DNA from 3 places in the Bacillus bruguierae genome. Region 1 is predicted to be linked to each of the others. Evidence: riboswitches for the same ligand, from Rfam matches in the RefSeq annotation. Region 1 holds a riboswitch; each other region holds the start of a gene.
What was found. Region 1 has a riboswitch for S-adenosylmethionine ahead of mtnW (2,3-diketo-5-methylthiopentyl-1-phosphate enolase). Riboswitches for the same ligand answer to the same signal wherever they lie in the genome.
Positions count from the first base shown of each region.

Region 1 (3,281 bases):
TAACAATTTCTCTATTTCGTTTTGTATATCATGAAATGTTTCAAATGGTATATAAGAAATGTTATGTTCTATACATTTTGTAATCAAAAAGTCACGAGCAAACACTTTGTCAGCAAGTTTTGCTGCCTGCAAATCTGTAATAGAATCACCGATTACAATTTTAAAATCGCTTTGTGAACTTAAATTACGAATAAGTGCCGATTTACAAAGACCACATTCATTTTCACAATGTTCATCGCACGAATGCGGCCAATTTACTCGAATTGTTTCATTGGAAAAATCAGTTGTATTACAGTAAATTTGTTCAAAATCAACAAGTCCTTCGAGAAGAGGGTAAACAAAAAAGTCCATTCCTCCAGAAATGATATAAAGTGAGATATTGTTTTCTCGCAAAAACTGTACAAATTCTGTAAAGCCGGTACGAATGTCTGCGGTTTCTTTTATAAAATCTGTAATTTTATCTTGTAAACTTGTGGGTAATAGAGAAAAAAGTTTTCCTACACCTTCTTGAATAGAAAGTTCTTGTGATAAAATTTGTTGTTTAATGGTTTCAGCTTCTGGTGGGGCAAACTTTTGCATAATGGCAACAATATTATCGTTATTTGTAATTGTGCCATCGAAGTCACAAAAAATTTGAATGCTCATGCTTTCACCTCTTTAGATGGATCGCCCCATAAACGTAAAGCGGCTTGTAAATAAGAATCATCAACCTCATGAAGCGGCGTGTTTGTTAGCGCTGCATTGATAGCTGAGCAAAATGCTTTTCCGCCTCCCAGTGCACCAGAGGGGTGTCCGTGAATACCGCCACCAGCATTAATAACACATTGCTGACCAAAGTCACGAATGAGGAGCGGAACAAGTCCCGGGTGAATGCCAGCAGATGGAACAGGAAAGCTTCGGTTAAATGGTTCGTTTTCATCTGTAAGTGTTTTTGCTAAATAAAGTGCATCTTCTTGCTTTAAAGCGACATTTCCATACGGTGATGGAAATAGTGAGAAATCTGCACCAGCATAGCGAAGAAGCTTGCCAAGTAATAGAGAAGAAGAAAATCCATATAATTTAGATGCTATGTAAGTTCCGCTTACTGCTGGATGTGCCATAATTGGGATAGAAATATCATCATCTTCCGCTAATGCTTGCAACACATCAAGTCCATATGCGAATACGTTGAAAAGTAATAAATCAGCTCCAGCAGAAGCGGCTTGTTTTGCCTTTTCCTTTAAATCATAAGTCCGTCCTGAGAGATTAACGGCATATAACGTTTTATGACCGTATGTTTCATAAACAGATTGCAAAACTTCTTTTCCAGCGTGAATGCGTTCTGATAGTGGTGTTAACGGATTATCAAATAAAATTTCATCATCTTTTACAATGTCAACACCGCCTCTTGCTTGATCGCGAAGTTGTGTTTTTAAATAACCGATATTCCGACCGATCATTCCTTTGAAAATACTCATGAGAAGAGGGCGATTGTGAACATTCAAATTGTTTCGTATTTCATCGATACCAAATTTTGGGCCAGAAAAGTTCTTTTTGATATCATCAGAAAATGTTAAATCAAGTAATTTAATTTCTCCGTCCAAAGATAATTTTCCAAAAACAGTTGTAAAAATTGCTGGTAAATCGGTGCTGAAGTTAGCGGACGGATAATGAATTTTAATAAGTCCGCGTGTGACTTTTTTATCAAGATATATGTTTGTTTTTTCATCATCTTCTAATTTTTCTACGCTAACGACTGAACCTTTATGTCGTTTTAATTGTTTTTGTAATAAGTGGGGTAAGTGTGTCCACGAACCAACTGTTAAACCGAGAGCAATTTGCTCTGCTTTTTGACTTAAATTATGAGAATCATCATGAATGAAGTATGTTGCTGTTATTCCGCTCATTTTCATAACCTCCTAGTTGAATAAAAAAACCTCTCAGCTAAGGAGAGGTTTTTTTACAACCAGCTCCTTATCTGTCAGCATAATGCTGCGAGAATTAGCACCGTGCCTACATAAAGTAGATCGGTTGCCGGGTTTCATCGGGCTCGTCCCTCCACCAGCTCTTGATAAGAAGTATTTGGAAATGTTTAAAATTTTTGATAACTGAATTTTGACAGAGAATTTTTACGTTGTCAATGGTTTTTTGAAAATTTTTAATTTAGCAATTCTATGAACTGCTTCTTGAAGACGTTCCTCTGAATGTAATAAGCCAACGCGAATATAACCTTCCCCGTGTTTGCCAAAACCGATACCTGGGGCGACGGCGACATGTGCTTGGTTTAATAGTACATCAGCAAATTGCTCTGACGTATAGCCATCTGGAACGGGAAGCCATGCAAAAAAAGAACCATTTGGTGAGGCGACATTCCAGCCAATAGAGCGACAAGCAGTAATGAAAGCATTTCTGCGAGATTCATAGCGTTCTACGAGCTCATCGACACAAGTTTGCGGTTTTAATAACGCTTCACAAGCAGCTTCTTGTACGGCACCAAAAATACTAACATACATATGATCTTGTAATAAGTTAATCGTTTCAATGACACTTTCATTTCCAACAGCAAATGCAATGCGCCACCCTGCCATATTATATGTTTTTGATAACGTATAAATCTCAATGCCAACATCTTTTGCTCCATCGACTTGTAAGAAACTAAGCGGTTTTTTAGCATCAAAGCCGATGGCACCATACGCGAAGTCATGACAGACTAAAATGTTATGCTCGTTCGCAAACGATATAGTTTCCTCAAAGAATTTTGTTGTTGCAACGGCTCCGGTCGGATTGTTTGGATAGTTTAAAAACATTAATTTTGCTTGTTTAGCAGTTTGTGCATCAATCTTTGTATAATCAGGTAAAAATTGATTTTTTGCTAGCAGTGGCATTGTAGCAATCTTTGCTTTTGCTAAGGCTACGCCTGATAAATAATCTGGATAGCCTGGATCAGGAACAAGGATTGTATCACCTGGATTCGTAAAACAAAGTGGTAATTCAACTAAGCCAGCTTTCCCACCAAATAGAATAGCTACTTCTGTTTGTGGGTTTAATTGTACACCGTATTCACGCTCATAAAATGTAGCGACAGCCTCTTTTAAATTTTCATGTCCTCGAAATGGTGGATATTTATGGTGAATAGGGTGTTCTGCTGCCCGTTGTAATGCTGTTACGATGTGTGTTGGTGTTGGCTGATCTGGATTTCCTTGTCCTAAGTTAATAACATCATGACCAGCTTGCATTACTCCATTTACTTTTGTGACAAGAGAAGCAAAAAATTGTGTTGGTAATGATGTTAATATCTCGGA
Region 1 covers NZ_JBAWSX010000011.1:156,842-160,122, reverse strand. The annotation lists gene WAZ07_RS17980 (2-hydroxy-3-keto-5-methylthiopentenyl-1-phosphate phosphatase) at 1-645, opposite strand, end outside; gene mtnW (2,3-diketo-5-methylthiopentyl-1-phosphate enolase) at 642-1,886, opposite strand; SAM riboswitch class I at 1,951-2,057, opposite strand; gene WAZ07_RS17970 (pyridoxal phosphate-dependent aminotransferase) at 2,109-3,281, opposite strand, start outside.

Region 2 (3,281 bases), on a different contig from region 1:
CCAACACCCTCCTGTTCTGACCAAGCCCCTTCCGCTTTTCTTCACAAAAATAAACAGGAAACAACATTGAAATATTGAATATACTAAAGGGAAGGTTGTATCATAGTATATGGTGATCGGGTGATGCCAAGTGGTCTATGTGGACAAAGTAATTATTGTTGAAGGTAAGTCAGATAAGAGAAAGATCGAAGCGATTATTAGAGAACCGGTGGAAATTGTTTGTACAAATGGTACAATTGGTTTGTCGAAAATGGATGAACTCATTGACCAGCTGTACGATAAAGAAGTGTATGTTCTTGTGGACGCAGATGATGCAGGAGAGAAATTACGCAAACAGTTTCGTCGCGAATTTCCACGGGCTGAACATATTTACATTGATCGTTCGTATCGAGAGGTTGCGACTGCACCATCGTCTCATTTAGCGAACGTTTTATGGGGAGCTGACATTGACGTCTATACAGAATTTTTACGGTAAGGAAGGGTACAATGATCGATTGGACAGGACATGAAGCAGTAGTTGCAGTTAGAGATCAAGATAAAACGGTGTTATACGTATATACGCCAATGTGCGGTACGTGTCAGTTAGCTAAAAAAATGTTAACGGTTGTTGAAGCAGCGTTGCCTCATTTAGAAATTGGGATGCTGAATGTAAATTATGCACCGCATTTTGCACGGGAGTATGAAATTGAAAGTGTTCCGTGTTTACTTATATTTGAGAAGAATCAACTTGTAAAGAAAATATATGCATTTCAATCTGTGGAATATTTATATATGGAATTACAATAGGCGGCAAAAATTTTGCCGCCTCGACATATTTCTTGGGAAATAGTAAGAAACAAATGATTTTTCATACAGCTTTTGTCGAGAGAATGACACAGGAGAGCGTGTTATAGAAATGGAATGGTAATATGTAAAACGTGATATGGGGAGTGTGATGAAGATGAAATTGTATTCACTGCTTCAATCATTTGTAACATATGCCAATACGCAATATCACTTAGAACCACTATTACCACAATTCGAAAAGGTTGTTTGTTTTACTTTCCAAGATGAATGTTATTCATTGAATATTTCAAGAGAGAAAATTGAAATTATAAATGGCGTGGTGGGAACAGAAGGGCTTGTTTGTTCTCAAGAAATAGATTTGCGGTTGTTGATTACAGGTCAAGTTCGCTTGCAGTCGCTATTGCGCCGAAATGCGATTACATATAAAGGGACTTATCGAACGATGTTATTATTAGAATCTGTATTTCATATTTGTAAACCGCTACGAGTTGGCGCTTAACTTTCAGAAAGTTTATTTTTCGCTAAAATTTCTGTTGACATCTATTTCATGCGTTGATACAATTCAAAACATAAAATAACGAAAACTTCATAACGATAAAATCAGACGAATTTTATATCTGATTTTCTCTTATCAAGAGAGGTGGAGGGACTGTGCCCTGTGAAACCCGGCAACCGTCAACTTATGTTGAAATGGTGCCAATTCCTGCAAAGCGAATGCTTTGAGAGATGAGAGGAAAGGATAATAGTAATTTATGTATATAAACCTTTCTGCTCATTTTTAAAGCAGAAAGGTTTTTTTGTTGTTTCGATGTAGAAGGACACTCGAACAACAAGATGTTTTTATGGCTATAGCGGAGAGCCGCTTACGCTTTTATAATCCAGCTTCAGCGGCTAGCTCTTCGCGTCTAAGAACCTCCCGCACGAAAAGATAAAAAGCATTTTTTGTGCGAGAGAACCTTAGCCAGTCAGAGCTGGGCAAGCCGCTTACGCTTTTTAATTAAAAAGGGGTGACATCGATGATCATTTTAGAAAATGTAAAGAAAATATATCGCTCCAAACACGGTGATGTTACTGCTGTGGATGATGCGAATTTACAAATAGAAAAAGGCGAGATTTTCGGGGTTATCGGCTATAGCGGCGCCGGAAAGAGTTCGTTAATTCGCTTGTTTAATCAATTGGAGAAACCAACGTCTGGAAAGATTACGATTGGAGAGCGTGTAATTTCAGCAATTACAGGTAAGGAACTTCGCGAAGCACGTCAAGAAATCGGAATGATTTTTCAGCACTTCAACTTACTTTGGTCACGAACTGTTCGTGAAAATATTGCTTTCCCGCTTGAAATTGCTGGAGTGACAAAAGAGAAACGAAGTCAGCGCGTAGATGAATTAATTCGTCTTGTTGGTTTAGAAGGACGAGGCGATGCGTATCCATCTCAGCTAAGTGGTGGACAAAAGCAGCGCGTCGGTATTGCGAGAGCGTTAGCGAATAATCCGAAAGTATTATTGTGCGATGAAGCAACGTCCGCATTAGATCCAGAAACGACAGATCAAATTTTAGATTTGCTTCTCGATATTAATAAACGTCTTGGGTTAACGATTGTACTCATTACACATGAAATGCATGTCATTCAAAAAATTTGTAATCGCGTTGCTGTTATGGAAAAAGGAAAGATTGTTGAAAGCGGCAGCGTGTTAGATGTATTTCGTAATCCGCAGCAAGACATTACAAAGCGTTTCGTTAAGCAAATAACAGATTCTGAAGATGCAGATGAGGCAATTGAGCATTTAGCAGAGAAATACCCGGAAGGAAAGGTCGTGAAGCTGCAGTTTATTGGTGAAGCAGTAGAAAGACCAGTTTTACAGGATTTAATGAAGCAAGATGGAGTGGAAGTGAGCATTCTGCAAGGGAATATTGCGCAAACGACAAACGGGGCGTATGGAAGCTTAATTGTCCACTTAAATGGCGACGAAGATGTGATTGCAAAAGCAATTGCAACGATTCAACAAGAGCAAGTCGAGCTGGAGGTGATTGCACATGGATAATCTGCTTCAAAATGTCGATTGGGATACAATGCTAGAAGCTACCGGAGAAACGCTATATATGACGGTAATTGCCACACTGGCAACATTTGTATTGGGGCTTATTCTTGGATTATTACTGTTTCTTACAGGGAAAGATAATTTATGGGAGAACAAACCAGTCAATGTTGTAATTGGCGCGTTTGTAAATATTTTTCGTTCTATCCCGTTTATTATTTTAATCATTTTACTGATTCCATTTACGAAGTTTCTTCTTAACACAATTCTCGGAGCAAGTGCTGCACTGCCAGCATTAATTGTTGGAGCAGCGCCGTTTTATGCAAGAATGGTTGAAATTGCTCTTCGTGAAATTGATAAAGGTGTCATTGAAGCATCGAAAGCGATGGGGGCAAAGACAAGTACAATTATTTTAAAAGTACTGATACCTGAATCTTTGCCAGCACTCATTTCGGGTAT
Region 2 covers NZ_JBAWSX010000003.1:362,948-366,228, forward strand. The annotation lists gene WAZ07_RS08460 (toprim domain-containing protein) at 131-475, shown strand; gene WAZ07_RS08465 (thioredoxin family protein) at 487-786, shown strand; gene WAZ07_RS08470 (hypothetical protein) at 941-1,285, shown strand; SAM riboswitch class I at 1,412-1,519, shown strand; gene WAZ07_RS08475 (methionine ABC transporter ATP-binding protein) at 1,803-2,828, shown strand; gene WAZ07_RS08480 (methionine ABC transporter permease) at 2,821-3,281, shown strand, end outside.
Region 2: linked by a shared signal. The riboswitch ahead of WAZ07_RS08475 (methionine ABC transporter ATP-binding protein) and the one ahead of mtnW (2,3-diketo-5-methylthiopentyl-1-phosphate enolase) in region 1 are both predicted to bind S-adenosylmethionine.

Region 3 (3,281 bases), on a different contig from region 1:
TTTATGTCCGTCCATACGCCTTCTCACTTCTTCTGGAAGAGTAATGCCTGGCACCTCAAAATGTAAAAAGTCTGCATTTCGTTTACTTACAAGCGGCATAATCCCAATAAAAATTGGCTGTTCGATATGCTTCGTCGCTTCATACACGTTTCGAATGACTGCTGCATCATAAATGGGCTGTGTTAAAAAATACTCAGCACCAGCTGCAATTTTTTTCTCCATACGTTTTACAGCTGCCTCGATATGTCTTACATGTGGATTAAAAGCCCCACCAACCGAAAAACGGGTAGCTGCTCCTATTGTTTTTCCTAAGATAGACCGGCCATTGTTCATTTCTTTAATCATTTTAATGAGTTCTATAGAAGAAAGGTCATATACAGATGTTGCACCAGGAAAATCACCAACCCTCGCAGGATCTCCAGTTAATGCTAATATTTCCTCCATGCCGAGCGCTGCTAATCCTAGTAAATGAGACTGCAGCCCAATCACATTATGATCACGGCACGTTAAATGAATTAATATAGGGATATCGTGCTTTGTTAATAACGCTCCCATTGCCATATTTGATACGCGAGGCGACGCTAAAGAATTATCAGCTAACGTAATGGCATCTGCTCCTGCACGCTTCAACGCCTTAGCTCCTTCAAAAAATCTCTGCGTATCCAACGTTTTGGGTGGATCTAGCTCAACAATCACTGTCGTTTCCTTTTTCGCTTTTTCTGCTAATGTAATTCGATCTACTGTATTTACACGCTGCTTTGCTATTACTTCAGCTCGCTTTACAACTTCTTTAGCTGTTACAGGATGCTCATTTTCAAGTGCTCGCTTCATCGCTTCGATATGAGAAGGAGTTGTACCGCAACACCCCCCAAGCAGCCTAACGCCTTGCTTAATAAATTCCGGCGCCATTTCTTCAAAATAAGCCGGGCTTCCTTCGTATACGTAACGGCCCTCTACATATTTAGGAAGACCAGCATTTGGATACGCAGATAAATAACTATATTTAGGAATTTCTATCGTCTCAAAAGATTCAATCATATGAAGCGGCCCTAACTGACAATTTAATCCGACCACATTTGCACCATACTCTATAAGCTGCTTCAATACATCATCTACACTATTTCCATTTTGTGTTGTACCAGCTTCATGAAGGGCAAGCTGCGCAATAAGAGGGACATTGGTTTGCTTCCGTAATACTTTTACTGCATGAAGTAATTCAAATTCATCGTAAAATGTTTCTAGTAATAACCCATCAACACTTTCTTCTAGCAGGGCATTTGCTTGCTCTAAGAGCATAAATTCACGCTCCATATCCGTGGTTGTAACTGCTCCAATATGTTTCATTCCACCGATTGTTCCTACGATTGCATTCTTTTCTGTCACCGCTTCTTTTGCATGTCTTACAGCAGCGCGGTTAATTTTCCTTACGCGATCCTCAAGACCGTACATACGAAGTTTCCCTTCATTTGCTCCGTATGTATTGGTTTGAATGACATCTGCCCCTGCGGCAACATATTGTTTATGAATCGAAATAATCCGTTCCGGCTCAGATAAATTCAATTCTTCAAAGCAGCTTTGTAAACCATGAGAATACAACAATGTTCCCATCGCTCCGTCCCCAATCACAATTCCTCTTTGCAATAAATCTAGTAGTTTCACATGTCTCCCTCTCTTCTTTTCAATATATATAAAGTGAAACTTTAATCAGTGGGGGTTTTTATGTCGTTTTTTAATTTGTATTTATATAAAAAACCCCCCTCTTCATTGAGAAGAGGGGGACAGCATTTTATCCTCCTCTTATCATTCAGAACAATTTGTTCTGCAGGTCTTAGCACCGTTTCAAACATATTGCTTGAAGGTTGCTGGGTTTCACAGGGCCTTTCCCTCCACCACTCTTAATAAGAGTTTCATTCGATTATAATTACAAAAAGTAAACATTATCCGTTCACTTATTAACAATCTTTGTTAATTTTTTCACTAATTTAGCATGTTAAAATACGAAAGTCAATGAAAATAAAGAAAAATAAAATTATTCAAAATATAGTTGCGTTTCTTTCTAAATTTGTTGTAAAGTAAAAAACATAATCAAAAACTTCATATTTCGAATTCTTATCGAGAGAGGTCGAGGGACTGGCCCAATGACGCCTCAGCAACCATTAACAAGCTTTTTATTTGTTAATAAGGTGCTAATTCCAGCAAATTGAGAAATGATTTGACAGATAAGAAGAAGACTATATTTCCCGTATATAAGCCTTCTTCTTAGAAGGCTTTTTTATTTTGTACTAGGGAGGAATTCTATTATGTCTACAATGGAAACAAAGCTTGCCCAAATTGGAAATCGCAGTGAAACAATAACTGGAGCGGTCAACCCACCCGTTTACTTTTCCACTGCTTATCGCCACGAAGGAATTGGAAAGTCAACAGGGTTTGATTATTCCCGAACTGGAAACCCAACACGCCTTCTATTAGAACGCGCGATCGCTGACTTAGAACATGGCGAGCAAGGCTATGCCTGTAGCTCAGGAATGGCTGCTGTTCTTCTTGTCCTTTCACTATTTCGCTCTGGTGACGAACTAATTGTATCTGAAGATTTATACGGCGGAACATATCGGTTATTTACAGAACACGAGCAAAAATGGGATGTTCGATGTAGATATATAGATACACAACATATAGAAGAAATTGAAAAAGCAATTTCACCGAAAACAAAAGCCATTTTCATAGAAACACCAACAAATCCACTTATGCAAATAATGGACATTGCCGCAGTTGCTGCCATTGCAAAACGTCACGACTTGCTCCTTATTGTCGATAACACATTTTACACACCCTATTTGCAACAACCATTAACAACAGGTGCCGACATTGTCCTGCATAGCGCTACAAAGTATTTAGGCGGTCATAATGATGTATTAAGCGGACTCGTTGTTGCAAAAGGGGCAAAATTATGCGAAGAACTCGCTTACTATCACAATGCATCTGGAGCGGTGTTAAATCCATTTGATTCTTGGCTTTTAATACGCGGCATGAAAACATTAGCGCTGCGCATGAGGCAGCATGAAGAGAACGCAAAAGCAATTGTTTCCTATTTACAAGAAGAAGAAGCCATAACCGATGTGTATTATCCAGGAAAAGGCGGTATGATCTCTTTTAAACTACGAGAAGAAGCGTGGATTGATCCATTCTTACAATCGCTTTCTCTTATTACGTTTGCAGAAAGTCTTGGCGGTGTAGAAAGCTTTATTACATACCCCGCAACACAAACACATGCCGATATACCA
Region 3 covers NZ_JBAWSX010000001.1:592,176-595,456, reverse strand. The annotation lists gene WAZ07_RS02955 (bifunctional homocysteine S-methyltransferase/methylenetetrahydrofolate reductase) at 1-1,659, opposite strand, end outside; SAM riboswitch class I at 1,795-1,905, opposite strand; SAM riboswitch class I at 2,107-2,226, shown strand; gene WAZ07_RS02950 (methionine biosynthesis PLP-dependent protein) at 2,301-3,281, shown strand, end outside.
Region 3: linked by a shared signal. The riboswitch ahead of WAZ07_RS02955 (bifunctional homocysteine S-methyltransferase/methylenetetrahydrofolate reductase) and the one ahead of mtnW (2,3-diketo-5-methylthiopentyl-1-phosphate enolase) in region 1 are both predicted to bind S-adenosylmethionine.